2 regions of the Chryseobacterium capnotolerans genome follow, and region 2 is predicted to be linked to the other one. Evidence: riboswitches for the same ligand, from Rfam matches in the RefSeq annotation. Region 2 holds a riboswitch; the other holds the start of a gene.
The links. A riboswitch is a leader RNA that binds a small molecule or an ion and turns the genes downstream of it on or off. The one in region 2 is predicted to bind cobalamin.

Region 1: linked by a shared signal. The riboswitch ahead of H5J24_RS04760 (acyl-CoA thioesterase) and the one ahead of H5J24_RS21215 (TonB-dependent receptor plug domain-containing protein) in region 2 are both predicted to bind cobalamin.

The regions. Positions count from the first base shown of each region.
Region 1 is NZ_CP065589.1:1,026,453-1,036,191, forward strand. Features, by position in the region: gene H5J24_RS04740 (PspC domain-containing protein) at 1-686, opposite strand, end outside; gene H5J24_RS04745 (PadR family transcriptional regulator) at 698-1,027, opposite strand; gene H5J24_RS04750 (XAC2610-related protein) at 1,469-2,173, shown strand; gene H5J24_RS04755 (HD domain-containing protein) at 2,175-2,765, shown strand; gene H5J24_RS04760 (acyl-CoA thioesterase) at 2,939-3,322, opposite strand; cobalamin riboswitch at 3,439-3,619, opposite strand; gene H5J24_RS04765 (hypothetical protein) at 3,684-4,448, opposite strand; gene H5J24_RS04770 (hypothetical protein) at 4,529-5,413, opposite strand; gene H5J24_RS04775 (hypothetical protein) at 5,446-6,108, opposite strand; gene H5J24_RS04780 (endonuclease MutS2) at 6,248-8,395, opposite strand; gene H5J24_RS04785 (GNAT family N-acetyltransferase) at 8,523-9,113, shown strand; gene H5J24_RS04790 (uracil-DNA glycosylase) at 9,151-9,739, shown strand, end outside.
Region 2 is NZ_CP065589.1:4,401,904-4,411,642, reverse strand. Features, by position in the region: gene H5J24_RS21220 (cytochrome-c peroxidase) at 1-912, shown strand, start outside; cobalamin riboswitch at 1,043-1,229, shown strand; gene H5J24_RS21215 (TonB-dependent receptor plug domain-containing protein) at 1,331-3,232, shown strand; gene H5J24_RS21210 (YncE family protein) at 3,381-4,517, shown strand; gene H5J24_RS26275 (hypothetical protein) at 4,533-5,276, shown strand; gene H5J24_RS26270 (hypothetical protein) at 5,257-5,754, shown strand; gene H5J24_RS21200 (DUF5074 domain-containing protein) at 5,785-8,028, shown strand; gene H5J24_RS21195 (hypothetical protein) at 8,338-9,684, shown strand.

The sequences.
Region 1 (9,739 bases), 2.0 Mb from region 2:
ATTCCGCTTCCTGCATTGTCTATATAAGGTTTGTTTTCGTTATAGATTTCTCCGACCCTCTGAGTAGATTCGTTGGCAAATTGTACCAATTTATTAGACTCATTCTTAAGATTGTCGAAGTTCATAGGCTTTCCCTGCATTTTCAGGAAATCTGAAGCACTTTGTGCTTTTGGAAGTACCAACCATAAGATTAGATACAACAGTAGGATTACCAAAGCACTTCCTGCAGCAGGAATCATTACAAGGAATACCACTACCCAAATGATTCTCATAGCGGTAATGTCCATTCCTACGTAGTGAGCTAAACCTGCACAAACACCTGCAATTTTCTGTTTTTCAGGATCACGGAATAGTTGTTTTTTGTCTGTATAGTGAGTTCCCGTGTTTGTATTTTTAGTTGAATTTTTTTCAGAAAAATAAGCCTCTTCCTGTTCTTCGATTTTCTCAGGGGTTCCGATTTGTGCAATTACTTTTTCTACATCGGTATCGTTGATTACTTCACGTTTTCCCAGAGAATCTCTGAAGATCTCTACCATTCTTATTTCTATGTCATGCATTACCTCATCTGCTTCCGAAGCATCCAGTGAGCTTCTCAGAGCGTTCAGGTAGTCGCTGAGCTTTATATATGCGTGTTCTTCTATGGTAAAAGAAAAACCTGCGAGTCCTATTGAGAGTGTCTTGTTCATAGCTTTGTTTTTTAATGTTGTTGAGTGATTTGGTTTACTGAAGCGGTAAGCTCATTCCACGTATTTAAAAGTTCATCCAGGAAAAGTTTTCCTTTTTCTGTGATCTGATAATATTTTCTGGGTGGCCCGCCTGTAGATTCTTCCCATCTGTAAGAGAGAAACTCTCCGTTTTTAAGTCTTGTAAGAAGAGGGTAGAGGGTCCCTTCCACTACATCCAGTTTTCCTTTTTTCAGTTCATCAATGAGATCAGAAACATACATTTCGCGATTATTGATGAGACTTAGAATACAGAATTCCAGAATTCCTTTTCGCATTTGCGCTTTGGTATTTTCAGTATTCATCTTTGATAATTTTTGTTAATTAAGGTTATATTTTTAGAAAAGTGCTCCTAGCTAGTTGAGCCTATTCTAATTTTACATTACAAAGATATGTAAATAAAATGGTATTATGCAATACAAAGTAGTGAAATTTTGAAAATAAAATTATTAATATATTGATAATCAGTATAATAAATTTTAATTTAAAATTTTGAGTAATATGCTTTAAGAGAAAAACTTTCTAAAAACCTTAAAAATTGAGTGAATTTTGAAAATGTAAGGTATGAAAACCTGGTTTTGATAAATGTAAGGCTTCACTTTTATCTGCGGTAAAAAGTTTTAATGCTAATGTTACCATCTATCTCTCATCAAAATGAGTTTAAATACATTTGAGTTTTGAAATCGAAACTATGATTCGTATTTTTGTTTGGAAGTTTTTATAAAACATTTGAATCCAATATTACTATGAACATGAATATTTTGAATTACTACAGGAGTATATCCGCTTTTCTATTATTAGGGCCTTTATGTTTTGGGCAGTACCAGTTTGAGGTAAAAGATGCTTCAAAAAACTATAATGCCATTATTCATATCAACAATTGTTTTGATGATCAGTGTATGGAGAAGGGAACAGTGGAATTATTTGATAATAAAAACAGCAAAGTACAAACCTTTACATCAGATAATCTGGTTTTACATCTTGGAAAGGGGCAGAGACTGCAGCGTGGAAAAATGATCCCTTTAGCAAAGGAACAAAGCCCTTTAATCTTTGGTGATTTTAATTTTGACGGAACTGAAGATCTGGCCATAAGAAATGGAAATATGGGAAATTACAGTTCGGCATCTTATGATGTGTATGTATTTAATAGTACCAGAATGGCTTTTGTGAAAAGTAAAGAGCTTACAGAACTAGGATCAGATAATTTTGATTTTTTTGAAACAGATCCGGTTCGCAAGCGCATTATTACCTTTGGAAAGGATGGCTGCTGCCGACTTTTCACCACAGAATTTGAAGTAATTCCTAATAAGGGACTTGATAAGGTGCTTGAAAAGGAAGAAGACAGCAGTGAAGAAGGCTATGTGAAAGTCATTATAAAAGAAAAGAAAAATAATAAATGGACTACCAGAACGAAGGTATATCCATCAGATCAATACAATAGAGAAAAGTAAAATGAAAATTCAGAAAGAAATTGATTTTATCCTGGCTGTAGATGCCCTGAAAAATGTACAGAGAAGAAATTATAATGCAGATGATTCAAGAAGAGAGAACACAGCAGAGCACTCCTGGCAAATCATTATTTTGGCACAAATCCTTTATCCTTATGCTAAAAACCGTGCAGATATAGATTTGTTAAGAGTCATAAGAATGCTTTCCATTCATGACCTTGTGGAAATTGAAGCAGGAGATACTTTCCTTTTTGATGAAGTCGCTATGATAGGAAAGTTTGAAAGAGAAAAAGTGTCTGCCCAGAAAATCTTTGGAATTCTGGATGAACCTCTACGTTCTGAATTCTTCAATCTATGGCTTGAATTTGAGGAAGAAGCGACTCCGGATGCTATTTTTGCATGTTCTATCGATAGAATTATGCCTTTTATTCTGAATTCTCATACTTCAGGAAAAAGCTGGACAGAAGCAGGTGTTACTGAAAAGCAGATCAGGAATATGCTGGAAACTGTCATTACGAGAGCATCAGATGAAATGGGAGAAGCTTTTGAACTGCTGTTGAGCAGAAGCCTGGAAACTGAAAAAGTTTTAAAATAATCTCAAATAAAAAGCTGATGACTGGATTTTATTGTTTCTCCTATAATCAATAGAAGCCGTTTGTTTAGCTTTTCTGAAATCAGTGAAAACAGGAATATTTTATCCAGAGTTTAGCAAACAAGACATATTATAATGAGTTTCGGGCGGCCTTTGGCCGCCCGAAACTTTTTTATTTATAGTATCTGGATTGGTTTCTTGAATTCATCAATTGCAACAAAAGTAAAGTCACCTACGATGGCTTTTTCTCTCTCATAAGAGTACATCTGCTCTGTGTAGATTTCAACGCTTACTTTCATACTTGTCTTTCCAACGTATGAAACTTTTCCGATCAGTTCTACAATCGTTCCGGCAGGAATTGGTTTTTTAAAATCGATTTTGTCACTACTTACAGTTACCACTCTTTTTCTTGCGAAACGGGTCGCAGCAATAAAGGCTACTTCATCCATAAGCTGCATAGCAGTACCTCCGAAAAGAGTATCGTAATGATTGGTTGTGTTAGGGAAAACCGCTTTAAAGATTCTGGTTTCGGCAGCTTCAATTCTTTCTTCTGTAGTCATATTTCATTATTAAATAAGGCGAAATGAAATAATATCAAAACAACAGAATAATGACAGGAACATTGGAAATCCCTGAAACAATCCATCAGATCAATAAAACTTCAAATCGCGAAAGTTTCTTGTTTAAGAAAGCGGCAGGTCTCCTGACTTGTAACATCATTTATCTCCTTCCCATGCCTCGCACAGTGGATCTTTTGATAAAGATTTCAGTTACTTACAGTTGCGCGACAGTCCGTGATTTTCACACGGTTCCCTTTTAATCTGCGGTTATGCAGAACCAGTTTCTGTGATGAATAAGCCTAAACTTTTTCGGTGCAAAAATAATGAATTTATTCCGGATTATGATAAATAATCTGACTGATTACTCTTCCCTTTTTGATCGTCCATAAAGTGGTATATCTATATTCCCCGAACCATTGATCATATAAAGGAAAATGTTGTCATTGTCCAGGGAGGTTACTCCTATATTGTTAAAGTCCATAGTGGGCTGGAACATATTTTTGATGGCTTCTCTTACAAAAACAGAACCTCTTCCGGGCTGCTGAAGTCTGATAGATTTGATTTCAGTCATTCCTTCAGGAAGGTCGTTGCCAATTCCCCACGGTTTAACTTTATCAATTGTAAGAAGCTTTCCTTCTGAATCTTTTTCCTTTTTACGGTAACCGGCATTGGATGGGTAAACATCAATAACCACTTTACTTCTTTGTGCAGTAGGAATTTTGGGATCAGAATTATCAGTGAAGATCAATGATCTTCCGTTTTTAGATTTAGAAGGAGTATAAGCGGGAAGCTGATCCACAAAGGCAATACGTTCTTTGTTAACCATTCCTTCTTTGTCAAGAGTTTCATATCGTACAAATGGTTTGTCATCATCCTGCTTTTCAGGATATTTGATCCAGATCCATTCCGTTTCTCCCGGAGCAGGTTTTACATAAACAAATACATCCCCTTTACGCATACGGATCTTATCTACAATTTTTCTGTAGTTGTCTTTATGTACACGTACATTGGCATATCCTTCTTCAGCTTTTACAACACCAAAAGGAACTTTGTTTTGCCCTTTAACGAAGGCTAAAGAAAAAATACTGAAAGCAGACAGGTACAATGCTTTGTTTACTGAAATCATCTTAACAAATTTTAGATTCCCAAATATATAAATTTAATGCTTTTTGGATGGGTAAAATAAAAATGTATTTATTGAAATTATCAATATACTCTGAATAATTTATAAAATTCATCATCAGGAATATAATACTTGTCATTCTCCTGTAACCATTCCAGAGATTCTTTACTGAGATTTAGTTTATCATAGGCTTTGGTTTTCAAATACTTTTTTTGTCCATCGACGATACTGTATATTATTTGCCCTGTTTTATCGTCTACCAATAGGGTTCTCTCTTTTGTCGTTCTGTCTTCTGGATGTGGAGAAAGTAAAATATACCAATAGGAATGAATGTCATTAAAAGCTCTATAAATACCTATAAAGGGAGATCCATATGAATCCGCTATAGCCAGAACATCGTAAAAATTCATCCTGAAAGGAGAGTCATGGTCTATTTTTTGTAGTAATGTTCCGTCTTCAGCATAAGCGTACCATATTCCTCGCGGATAACCGGCAGCTTTTACTCCGTATCCAAAATGTCTTATGGTATGAATTGAACCATTTTTGTAGAAGTTAACTTGGGTCTGAAATGAGTTAGAAAACTGTTGGGTATATCCTGCATTTTCAGTTGTTCTTGTATACTTCTGTGTATCTTTTTTACCCGTCAGAATAAGGCTGATTATTCCGTCCTTGAATTCATAAGTCGTTAATGGAATAGGGTTGTCAGCTTTGTCTCTCAGCTCAGCAATATGTTTATTGTTGTCTTTATCATGTCCTACGGTGTAAAATATCCCATTGATTGGCTGCTTTTTTTTGGCATAGGAAACCAGGGTCTCATAAGTAGGTACAATCAGGTTTTCCTTTGAAATATCATCAATTTTTAACGTACTGAATTTTTGTGCCGGATTGGGTATTTTCTGCTGTGCACTCATAAAAGGTGAAATACTGAAAATACCAATTAAAAATAATGATCGATATATCTTGTCCATATTAAAATAGTTTTTCATCTACAAATCTTGTATTAAGATTCTGACTTCTGATTAGATGAATTATAAATAGCTTTCGGATCATTTTTAAGGTAATAAGAAAATACCCCGAAGAATAACAGTACAACAAGAAATAAAGCTCCACATACATAAAAAGCTGTTCCAAAACCATAGCTGATGGTCACTCCGCCGCCTAATCCCATTCCAACCTGATTGTTTCCTAATCCTTCCATTTTTGATTGGAAGGTTAAATAGAAAGCCAGTAAAGAGATAAGTCCTACTAAAGAAATGGCAATGTGATACATGTATTTCTTCTTAATACTTTTTATGACTTGAATGATAATCCCAACAATAGCTGCCAGAAAAGCGATGATAATAATCGGGCTTGGCGGAATATTTTCTTTCTCTTTTTTATTGTTGGATTCGTTCAATGGTGAGTATTCAGAATCGGAATTTGAAGATTTATCACCTGAATCATTTCCGAAAGCAGAGCCAAACGGAGAGCTTTTCTTCAGGTTTTCTTTCATCCGTTCATTCATTGTTTGCTGGGAAATTCCAGTTACCAGATCTGTTCCTTTAATAGACATTAAGGTGGTATCTCCACATTTTATCAGAAAAAAAGGAAAGAAAAAACACAGAATAATTACCGTATAACTAGGTATCGGAATAAGGTCTGATAATACTTTTAATGGTTTCATAAATTATTGTTTCTGTTAAAAGTAGGAAAAATTATGATGATAATGTGCAAAAGAAAAAGAGAGCATCTTCAGACGCCCTCTTCCATTATTGTATTCAGTGAATTTTCAAATTCTCAAATTTAATCCATTTCCAAATTGATTAGATTCTCTCTAATTCATCTGCATCAATGGTTGTTTTGAAAGTTCCATAATTGACAATCACTTTATTTCTGGAAATTTTCTCAATGGTTCCTACGCTTGTACTTCCTGTAATTCGGACACGCTGGCCTATTTTCATCCATATTTCGCGGTCACTTTTGCGTTTTTCCTCCAGTTTTTCGTTGGTTTCTGCAATTTTTTCAATTACCTCTTCTTTCTTAAGCTGTTGGGTGATCTTTCTCTTCACCACCTGAAGGCGCTTGGATTCATCTTTATCAGCACCAATCTTTCTGAATTTTTCCTGTTCGAGCAGTTTTACAAAATCCTTCACTACATCTTTTCTGGACTTTCCTTTTGTATAGCTGTCGATGAAAGTTTCAATCTTGTTTCCAAACTGAAGTTTACGATGTTCCTCTTCATAAAGTTTCTGGAAATTGAAAAGTTTCTGCTGAAGCTGGTCATTCAGTTTCTGAAGATTATCACGTTTATCTTCTACAGATTCTTTTCTTTCTGCAAGATCAGATTTCAGTTTTTCAACCTCAAACTTTTCTTGCTGCAGTTTTACAATCGTTTTATCAAGATTCACAATATCATGTTCCACTTTTTTCTTGGCAGAATGAATGATAAACCTTGGGATTTTATTCTTCTCAGCAACTTCAAAAGTAAATGAACTTCCTGCTTGTCCTACTTCCAGTTTGTACATGGGCTCCAGCGTTTCTTCGTTGAAAAGCATTGCAGCATTCTGAGCATTCGGAAGCTGTTCTATAACCAGTTTGATATTGGTGTAATGCGTTGTAATGATCGCAAAACTCTTCTTATCATAGAAAAACTCCATGAAACTTTCAGCCAAAGCACCACCTAATTCAGGATCAGAACCCGTTCCGAACTCATCAATCAGTAAAAGCGTATCCGAATCAGCCTCACGGATGATTCCGGACATTTTCTTTAACCTTGATGAATACGTGGATAGATGATTTTCAATGGATTGATTGTCACCAATATCAGTCATGATCTTCTCAAAGAAAAACATTTCAGACTTTGGATGAACAGGAACCAAAATACCACTCTGAATCATCAGTTGCAGCAACCCGACAGTTTTCAGGGTAATGGATTTTCCACCAGCATTAGGCCCGGAAATACAGATAATTCTGTTATGTTCCGTTAAAGCCAGAGTTTGTGGGTGAATGATTTTGTTCTCAACCTTATTTCTTAACCATAATAAAGGATGAAAGGCATCTTTTAACCTCAATGTCTTATGGCGGTTGATTTTAGGAAGAATACCATTGATAAGTTCTGCAAACTTAGCTTTAGCCCTTACCAGATCAAGATCAAAAATATACATCTGATACCTCCAAAGCTGAGGCTGGAATTCTGCAAGTTCTGTGGTAAGCTGTCTTAAGACTTTATCAATCTCTTTTTTCTCTTCCTCTTCACTTTCACGAAGTTTGAAATAATGTTTTACAACACTGTCCGGCTGGATATAGGTGATAGAACCGGTTTTTGAAATTCCCAGGGTTCTTCCCGGAACTCTTTTCTTAAAACCTGATTTTACCGCTAAAACCCTTTGGTCATCAATAATTGTTTCCCGTATATCATCCAAAAAGTCACTCTGTCCATAAGTTGTCAGAGCACGGTTGAAGTTTTCCTGAATGGCTTTTTTAGCATGCTGGATCTCTGTTCTTATCCCTTTTAAAGCAGGAGAAGCCTCATTTTTTACCTCACCAAAACGGTTAAATACCTTGTCAACCTTATCAATGATCTCTTTTCTGAATTCCAATACCGAAACCTCTTCCAATAAAGTAGGAAACGTTTCCGGCATGGTAGGGAAGAACTTCTGTAATCTTCCGATCTGTTCCGTGATGGTTTTTATTTTGATGAAAGCACTGTTTTCCAGACGGTAATTCTCAATCAGCATCAGTTTCAGCTCACTTTCAATATCTTCATATTCATCAAACGGAATCGCATTTGAACTTTCAAAACTCGACAGATATTCTGACGTTTTTTTCAATGAAAGTTCCGCCTCGTCAATTTCCATCGGACGAAGTTGAAGAATTTTTTCTCTTGTTTTGGGAGAATACGCAAATGGGGAGATTTCCGCGAGCAATTGCGGAAACTCTAATTCGTCTAAATCTTCTTTATCTATATACACAATGCAAATTTAGTGAGAATTTTGATTATTACGTATATTTGAGCGATTTACAAAATAGATTAATGCAGAATTATTCCCTATTCTGTATTTCTTTTCAAAGATTTGAGGGTAATTTTTAATGAAAGATATGAAACTGGAAACAGAACGTCTGGTCCTGAAAGAGATCAATGAAGCCCATATAGAAGATATTCTTCGAATCAGAAGTAATGAGGTGATCAATCAGTATGTGAAAAGGAAATCTCCCAAAACCAATTATGATGCTTTGGAATTTATTCTGCATATTAAAAGAAAAACTCAGTATAAAGAGATCATTTTCTGGGGAATTGCATATAAAGACACTCCAAATCTTATCGGAACAGTATGTCTATGGAATTTTTCTGAGGATAGGAAGATTGCGGAGGTTGGGTATGAGCTGCTGCCGGAATATCATAAAAAAGGACTCATGTCTGAAGCTCTTCAAACTGTTTTAGAGTATGGATTTAATGAGTTGCAATTGCTGGAGATTGTAGCTCTCACAAGCAGATTCAATGAAAACTCTCAACAAATTCTTCTAAAACACTATTTTATCCTTCAGGAAGATAAAAAAGACGAAAATCATCCAGATAATATTATTTTTAGGTTAAAAAAGGATAACTGCAAATGTATTTTTAATGATTACTTTTTCTATACTATTGTATTATTTTTAATCAAAAGAAAAGTGAAGATATTTAAAGTATGAGTTGTACTTTTATTTTAATATTAATTACTTTTGCAATATGACCTGGACAGAAATTTTAGCCCCGATAAAAAGTACGGAATACTTTACAACACTTTGGGAAAAAGTAAAGAACGAATATGCAACTACTAAGGTTTTTCCACCTAAAAATCAAATCTTCAGAGCATTGGAAATTACGTCGTTTGAAGACGTTAAGGTAGTGATTATCGGTCAGGATCCTTATCATAATGACTTCCAGGCAAATGGTTTATGTTTTTCTGTTTCTGAGCAGGTGACAGCACCACCATCCCTTAAAAATATTTTTATTGAATTAAAAGATGACCTTGGCGTAATAAGAACTTCTAAAGAGCTAGATGATTGGGGAAAACAAGGGGTGCTTTTATTGAATGCAACATTAACGGTTCGTGCCCATTCACCCAATTCTCATAAAGATCTCGGTTGGGAAACATTTACCAACTATATCATCAAGGAAATTTCAGATAAAAAAGAAAACGTAGTTTTCGTATTGTGGGGAGCATTTGCACAAAAAAAAGCCGAACTTATAGATCCGGCTAAGCATTTTATATTAAAATCGGCACACCCATCGCCATTCTCTGTTTATAGAGGATTCTTTGGAAGTAAACCATTCT
Region 2 (9,739 bases):
CCGTCTGGATTTCCGGAACTAAATAATTCGGTGAACTCTAACAGTCCTACAAAATATGGGATAGAGTTGGGGAAAAAATTATTTAATGAGAAAAGGCTAAGTACAGATAATAGTATTTCCTGCTCTAGTTGTCATATACAGGAAAATGCCTTTGCCGATAATAATGCACAGGGAATAGGAATTCAGAATAGAGTAGGATTACGAAATGTGCCGGCTATTCAGAACATGCTGTTTATGAAGTTTTATAATTGGGATGGCAATATTCTTCAATTGGAAAATCAACCCCTGGTTCCTATTATCACTCATGAAGAAATGGGTTCTTCTATTCTGGAGGTGATAGGGAAAATAAGGGATGATATGATGTATAAAGATCTGTTCCGAAAAGCATTTGGAGACGAAACTATTACTGCTGAAAGGATTTATAAAAGTATTGCTCAATATGAGTACACTCTGATTTCTGCCAATAGTAAATATGATAAGGTAAAAAGAAAAGAAGGAGAAACTTTCACGGAAAACGAGGCCCTGGGATATCAGACTTTTCAACAGAAATGTGTGAGTTGCCATAGTACGGAATTGTTTACCGATCAAAGTTTTAGAAATATAGGATTTCCCTTAAATCCGGATACCAATGAAGCAGGGCGTGGAAGAGTTACTGGTATTCAGGAAGATTATATGAGTTTTCGGGTTCCTTCTTTACGAAATGTAGAATACACAGCTCCTTACGGAAGTTTTGGACAATTTCCGACTTTAAAGGCTGTTCTGGATTATTTCGATAAAGGTGTTTTGGATGCCGATAATCTTGATCCTGTCTTTAAAAATAATAAAAACAGAATTCCTCTCACAGAGCAAGAAAAGACTAATCTTATCCTGTTTATGAAAACACTGAGCGATCGTGAATTTGTGAAAAAATAATCATTGATAAAAACAGTGGAATTCAATAAAAAATTATTATTTACATCCCGTTACAATGTAGCGGGATTTTTCATGTTTATTGATTGATAATCATTTTATTCTGCATGACATCGTATCTGGTGGGAATTTTATATCTTTGCCGGAATTTGGTGAGCCATAATAAGCTCTTAAAAGGGAATCCGGTGAAAATCCGGAACAGACCCGCTGCTGTAAGCTCCGCACCAAAGTTTTTGAAAAATGCATCCACTGTTTTTAGGAATGGGAAGGATTTCAAAAATGGAGTAAGTCAGAAGACCTGCCAGAAATAATAAACGTTTGACGCTTTCGTGGAATAAAGCTTAGGACAACAATGATTCTGTGCAGTGACAGCTGTGCTTTGTCGTTGCTTTTCTTATATCCATTTGCGTCATCATGATCCATGAATGAGCTAATGGTAGCAAAACTAACTACATTTCAATTCCATACAATTGTTTTCACGGTATTCGTGTTAACCTCTCAAATTCTATCTTCCCAAACCAGGAAAAAAGACAGCATTAAAGGGGAAACCATAAAGACTGTCAATATTTACAAGAAGAACTTTAAAGAAATCATCCCTGCACAGGTCTTACAGGGTGAAGAACTCGAAAGGCTCAACAGTCATTCTGTTGCTGATGCTTTACGATATTTTTCCGGTGTTCAGATTAAAGATTATGGTGGCATGGGTGGTATGAAAACAGTCAATATACGAAGTATGGGAAGCCAGCATGTAGGCGTTTTCTATGATGGAATTCAATTGGGAAATGCCCAAAACGGACAGGTGGACCTGGGAAGATATTCTTTGGATGATCTGGAAGAAATTTCTTTGTACAATGGTCAGAAAAGTGAGATCTTCCAACCTGCCAAAGACTTCGGGTCATCAGGATCAATCTATTTACAGCCTAAAACACCAGTATTCACAGGAAACAGAAAAACCAATCTTACCATAAGAGCAAAAAGTGCTTCCATTGATTTATTTAATCCTTCATTCCGGTTAGAACAGAAGATATCAAAACGGATAGCAGCCAGTTTCAGTGCAGAGTTTCTCCAGAGTGATGGTCTTTATAAATTTCGTTATGGAAGAAAATATCCCAATGGAGCCACTGCTTCTGATACCATTTCCAAAAGATATGATTCCGACATTAAAGCAAAACGGTTTGAAACATCTGTGAATGGAACTCTGAACAACGGAAGCTGGAATATCCGTGGTTATGGGTATATTTCAAACCGTGGTATTCCGGCACCTATCGTGAAGAACCGTTTTAAAGCAAGAGGGGCAAGAATGCTTGATGAGAATTATTTTGTACAGGCCAATTTCAGAAAAAAGCTGTTTCCTAAGCTTGAAACTCAACTGAAGGCAAAGTTTGCTTATGATTACACTTATTTTAATGATACTGTATTGTCTCAGTCTGCAATGCCTGCCATCAATACTTATATTCAACGCGAGGTCTATGTTTCCTCTTCCAATCTATATTCAATTACTCCTAATTGGGATGTCAGTTTGAACGGAGATTTCCAATACAATACCCTTGATGCTGATTTGTATAATTTCTCTTATCCTACCCGTTATACAACCCTGGTTGCATTGGCTACTACCTATCAGTGGAACAGATTTAAATTCTTAGGAAGCCTGTTAGGGACATTTACTTCAGAAAAGGTAAAAATGAATTTCAAACCTGATGACAGAAGAGAATGGACACCTGCTTTCTTCATGAGCTATCAGCCCGCTTCAATACCTGAACTTACCCTAAGAGCTTTCTATAAAAATATCTTTAGACTACCCACCTTTAATGACCTGTATTATACCAGTGTTGGTAATACTTTTCTTAAACCGGAATTTACCCACCAGTATGATGTAGGTTTTACTTATCAGAAAAAATATGATAGATCTTTATTCAAAGGACTTTATATAAAAGTAGATGGGTATTATAACAAAGTGACAGATAAGATTGTGGCCATCCCAACAACCAATATGTTCCGCTGGATGATGCTCAATCTTGGAAAGGTTGAAATTATGGGAGCAGACGTAAATGTTCAAGCGGAATTAATGCTTGGAAAGGTGAAACTTAGACCATTATTGGCTTATACCTACCAGAGTGCTAAAGATAAAACCATTACTAAAGGATTTAAAGAAACCTATTATGGGGAGCAAATTCCTTATACACCAAGGCACAGCGGATCTTTTACCCTGATGGCAGATTATAAAGACTGGAGTTTTAATTACAGTACAATCTATGTGGGAGAAAGATATGACGGACAGCAGGATAATATCCGCTATAACTATATTCAGCCCTGGTATACCTAGACCTTTCTGTCCAGAGAAAACTAAACCTTGCGGGACATCCTTTTAAAATAAACCTTGAAATGAACAATGTTTTCAACCAATATTATGATGTGGTACTCAATTATCCTATGCCGGGAAGAAACTTTAGACTCACTTTAAATTTCACCTTATGAGAAAACTAAATATTTATTTTCTGTTTTTGACATTAATTGCCCTTGTTTCATGTCGTACCGATGATGTCATTATTCCCATGGAAGTAGTGGAAGGGCTTAATCCCGTTGAGAAAACAAAAATAAAAGGATTCTACGTATTGAACGAAGGAAATATGGGAAGCAATAAATGCACCCTTGATTTCTTTGATTATACCAAAGGAACCTATTTCAGAAATATTTATTCCGAGATCAACCCGAATGTTTTAAAAGAGTTGGGGGACGTTGGAAATGATATTAAAATCTATGGAAGCAAAATGTACATTGTGGTAAATGTTTCTAATACCATCGAAGTCTTGGAAGCGAAAACAGCCAAGCATATCAAGTCTATTTATCTACAGAATTGCAGATACATGACCTTTAAAGATGGGAAAGCTTATGCCAGCAGCTATGCCGGCCCTGTGGATATCAATCCGTTGGCTCCCAAAGGAAAAGTAGCAGAAATAGATACAATATCGCTGACTATTCAACGTACAGCAACAGTAGGATATCAGCCTGAAGAAATGGAAATTGTAGGGAATCAACTATTTGTTGCCAATTCCGGAGGATATATGGTTCCGAATTATGACAGAACCGTTTCAGTGATTGATCTGAACACGTTTACAGAAAAGAAAAAAATTGATGTCGCTATCAACCTTCACCGTCTTAAAAAAGACAATTATGGAGACCTGTATGTAACCTCAAGAGGGGATTATTATAACGTTCCTTCCAATTTATATCTGATAGATGCAGCAACAGGAAACATTAAAAAAGACTTTCATATTGCAGTGAGCGAAATGACTATTGTGAATGATAAACTGTATTACTACGGAAATGAGTTCAATTACAATACCCACTCCTATGTAAAAACCTATGGAATTATAGATGTAAAGACAGAGCAGGTGATTTCCAACAGGATTATTGATAAGGAATATGAAGACCTCATTAAAACACCCTACGGAATTGCTGTAAATCCTATTACAGAAGACATTTATATTACAGATGCCCGAAACTATGTATCCATGGGATTTGTGTACTGCTTTGATAAAAACGGACATTTTAAATGGAAGACCGAAGGCGGAAATATCCCTGCCCACTTCGCTTTTTTATACAATTAAACAAAACTGATAGACATGAATAAAAAAACAACTAAGTACATAACAGCCGGGCTTTTATCCCTTTTTTTAGCGGGTATGGTAGTTTCTTGCCAAAATGATGATGAGGTGGCAGTACCGGTTCCTGTTGATCCGGAAGTAATTCCCCCTTCATTTAAATTAGATACTGCTTATACTATTGAGCGTTTCAAAGTATTGAGCATTCCTACCAATATTTCCGGAAAAGTTACCTGGAGCATTAAAGATTCCATCATTTCCGAAAATGCTGAACTGGAATTTATCAGTACAAAGGCCGCTACTTATCCTTTAACATTAAAGGTAGGAACCAATAAAGTATTTCAATCCAAAATTGTAGTAACCAAAGAAGCAGGAACGCTGAGCAAATATATCTCTAAAGTATTTGATTTCCGTCCCGCAGTTGGCCAGTTTACGAATGATATTCCTGAATATGATCTTGGAAATACTGAGGCAGATATGATTAAGAAAGCCAGTAGTTATCTTGTAGGTTCCAATCCTTCAATGGTGAGCCTTGGCGGATACGGTGGTTATGTAGTATTTGGTTTTGATCATACCATTCCGAATATGGACGGAAGAGATTTTAAAGTGCTGGGAAATGCATTCTTCGGGAACTCTGCGAGTGATCCCCGTTCAGGAAACTGTGAGCCGGGAATTATCATGGTGGCTTATGACAAAAACAAAAACGGAAAACCGGATGATAATGAATGGTTTGAAATTGCAGGAAGTGAATACTTTAAAAAATGAAACCCTGAAAAATTACGGGATCACTTACTTCAAACCGGATGAAAATAAAATACCTGTACCTGGAAATGACAGCTGGCAAACCGATGTAGAGTATATCAAATGGCAGGATAATATTGGAAATACAGGATTTAAAACAAAAATGGTTTTTCATGCACAAAGCTATTACCCGCTATGGCTGTCAGATGCTTCCTTTGGATTTACAGGAACCCTACTTAAAAATAACTATTACGATCAGAGCGGAACAGGGAACTACTGGGTAGGGAAGTCTTATGATTTCGGATATGCAGATAATGCTCCCAATAATGATGAAGCTTCTAATATTGATATTTCCTGGGCGGTTGACAAGAACGGAAAATATGTAAAACTTCCGGGAATTGATTTTGTAAAAGTATACACAGGAGTAAATCAGGAAGCTGGCTGGCTGGGTGAAGTTTCTACAGAAGTAGCCGGAGCTTACGACTTACACTTAAAGAAATAACAAACGTAACATATATTAAAATTAGTAAGAATGAAAAAGTTTTATCTTTTTACTGTGCTTTTTTTGTTTGCATTTTTCACGAATGCCCAGATAAAAGTACAGGGAGTACCCCGGAATGATATTTCGGTAAATACTCCTTTAACCACTACCAATATTACAAATACGATCAGCTTTTCTGATATTCAGTACTGGGTAGGAACAGGTTCCAATCAGGCCGCATTTGTAGTGCAGTGGAATGACGGTAAAAATCCTGATGCTCTGGTATGGGGTTTCAGATGGGATGGCAATGCTACAGGAGAAGATATGCTTAAAGCGATTGCAAAAGCAGATCACAGATTCTTTACTCTAATGTATCCGGGAACTCCATACGGAACTGCAATAGGCGGACTTGGATTTGATTTGAATGGTCAGGATTCCAATGCTCTTATTAAAAGTGGGAATGCCACCTATCCGCTATATCCTGTGGATGGTATTGTAAAAACTACAGCCTATGATTTCGATGATTATACAGCAAAAGATGTAAATGACCACTGGAAGTCCGGCTGGAATAATGGTTTTTGGTCTTATCTGATTAAAAACCCTTCAGATTCCGATTTTTCCTCTTCGGGATCAGGATCTACAGGACGTATCCTTCAAAATGGATCATGGGATGTATGGAATTATAGTCCCGATTTCCAGACTCCCCCAATATCATCTACTTTAACACCGGTTTCCCCTTATGTAACCACAACAAATTTTACCAACGGCTTTTTTGTTGTAAATGAAGACTGGTTCGGACATGGTAACGGTTCTGTTAACTTTATTGATAACAACGGACAGATTAATTACAGAGCCTACAGCAGTGTAAATAATAACCATGCTTTCGGTGCTACCACATCACACGGAACTATTTATGGTGATAAATTCTATTTTGTTTCCAAGCAGGCTGCTGATGGTGGAGATACCCAATATACACCTGGAGGAAGATTAGTAGTTGCCAATGCAAAGACGTTGCAGAAAATTGCAACATTTAATACGATTGGAACAGCAGACGGAAGATCTTTCCTTGGAGTTGATGAACATAAAGGATACATTGGAACATCTAAAGGAATCTATTTATTTGATATTGATAATCTGCAAATAGGAAGTCTAATCAATGGAACAGGAACAGCACAGATCGGAAATATGATCCGTACTTCAAAATATGTTTTTGCAGTGAATCAAACGGCAGGAATCCAGATTATTGACCCTAATACCAATACGGTTATCAATACCATTGCTGGCTCTTTCCATTCTATTGTTCAGGCTAAAGATGGAAGTGTTTGGGCAATTCAGAGCCAGAAGCTAGCCAATATTGATCCTTCAACTTTTGCAGTACAGTACTATAATATTCCAACTTCAACCTATTCAGGATCATGGGGAGCATGGAATGCAGGAAGTTTCACTGCAAGTAATACTGAAAATACATTATATTGGATGAAATCAGGAAATCAGATTGCAAAATTTGATGTAACCAGCAAAGTATTCAATGAAACCTTTATTACACTACCAGGACAGACAGGAGCTTATAAACAAATCCCTTACGGGGCAGCACTTCGTGTAAATCCGGCTAATGGAAATCTTGTTGCCAATACTACAGAAAGCGGATTTGGAGCTCATTTCCAAAAAAACTGGATTCACACATTTAACTCAGGTGGAAGTCTAATTGATACCAAAGTATTGAATGACTATTACTGGTTCCCTTCTGTAACCGTATTCCCGGATAATACTGCTCCGGTAGTAAGCAATACTTTCCCGTCTCAGGTTACAGCCTCTGGTATTACAACTATTGATCTTAAAACGTTGATTTCTGATGAAGACAGCTTTGGCTCTTCTATTGTGAAATCTGTTAAGTCAAATAGTAATCCATCAGTAGTTTCTGCTGATATCAATTTTAATGAAGAATTGGTACTTACTCCAATAGGTTCAGGAACATCAGATATTGTAATCAGCTTTAACTCAAACGGAAAAGTAGTAGAAAGAACACTCAAGGTAAACAGCACTACTTCTACATTAGCAACTGCTGAGGTGAAAAAACTGGAGTTTGGCATCTATCCGAACCCGGTTACAGATATTTTGTATATCAAAACTCAGGAAAAAGTGGTAAACGTTTCTATTTATGATGCTTCAGGTAAGTTTATCAATACTCAGTTTAATAATGGACAAGTAAATGTAAGCATGTTACCGAAAGGAATATACATCCTAAAAGCTAAAACTGATAAAGCAGTATATCAGCAAAAACTGATTAAAAATTAATTTTAGCATAGCTAATTTTTGTTTCACTCTGACCCGGCCAATTCATAGCCGGGTTTTTTTTGACCCCAATAACATGTCTTTTATCTAGTATTGTTTATGAAAAAAATGAAAATATTGTGTTTTTATTCAAAAATTTAGAGAACGTTTGCGATAAAAATACTAGGCTTACACCCTTTTAGTTATTGAGGTTGTAGAACGCATGTAGAGAGTCTAAAGCATGAATGATAGGGCTTATGTAGTACGTGTGAGGTATGTTTATTTTTTGCTGTTGGAGTTCATAAACTATAATTTTGCTGAAAACCAAAAAAAATGAAAAAAAATTTATTACTCCTGATATTCTTTGCGAATATCTTATTTTCGCAAGTAGGTATAGGTACAGCCAATCCCAGAGGTGCGCTAGACGTCAATAAGGAAACAACCAATAATATGGGATTGGTTCTTCCTACCAATGCAGATCCCCGCAATATGATCAACCCAATGGGTGGAAATGTTGCAATAGGAACTATTATGTATGATTCTACATTAAGCTGTGTAAGAGTTTTCAAACCTACAGGATGGTCTAATTGTTTGTGTGACCAATGTGGTCCGACACCAGGCTTTGCTTTGGATTGTTCCAGTGGAGCTGTTAGTGGAGCTTTTATGGCAAATACACTTAGTACTGGTACAAAAGTCATTAATTACACAAATGCTACCGGACAATCTTATGGAGCGATATCAGCTGCTTCAACAGTTGTGTCTGGACTTACTGCATCTGCTCCAGCTGGAACATTAGTTAACGGTAGTGGAAATATAACCCTCAGTATTTCCGGAACTCCATCTTCTTCAGGTATGGCAACTTTTACCATAAATATTGCAGGTCAGTCCTGTAGTTTTTCTGTGAATGTAAGTACTGGGGTTATTCCGAAAAGAACAATTCTTTCTCTAGGTGGTGGAATGTACACTCCTAATCCAAGTAATACAACAGCTCCTACTTCCATATTACAATCATCAGCTAATTTTGGCCCTACAGGAACCGTTCCATCACAGGGATTTGATATTAAGGCAGTAGGAACGGCACAGGGTAATTTGGCAGCTAATATTGCAGCCCATAACCCCTATATGATTATTTTTACCTGGGATTATAGCTCCAATGCTGCTGATGCATTAGCGCTTAAAAACTATCTCGATAACGGAGGAAGAGCAATGATCTTTCTGCAGCAGGCACAACCTAACCAGCTGCTTAGCCAGATTTTTGGAAGCCCAACCACTAATAATGGAGCCACTGGTACTGGGTTTGTTAAACAAATAGCCAATATTAACCATCCTATCCTTAATGGCCCTTTTGGAGATGTAAGAGGAAGGCTGGTAGGAGATGATAATGATGATGCCAGTTCTTATACCAATATTAATATTAACAGTTCCAATGTTGAAATTCTGTCAACAAACAATGGTCAGATCGTTGGTTTTGTTCACAAAACTTATAAACTATTCTTCTGGGGAGATGGTGGATTTCCTTTGGGGGCAGTCAATAATACTTCTAAAGGATCCTTTCCAGCAGGAGTAGATGCATCTGGTAAACCGATCCCTAAAGATAATTTCGGTACTGGTACTTCAGCATCATCTGTAGTTTATAATAGTATTTTGTATGCTAATGCAACAGCTTGGATGATGCAGTAAATAAAAACATTCCTATTAATATTTGTTTTGGCACTGGAAATCTTAAAACAGTTTT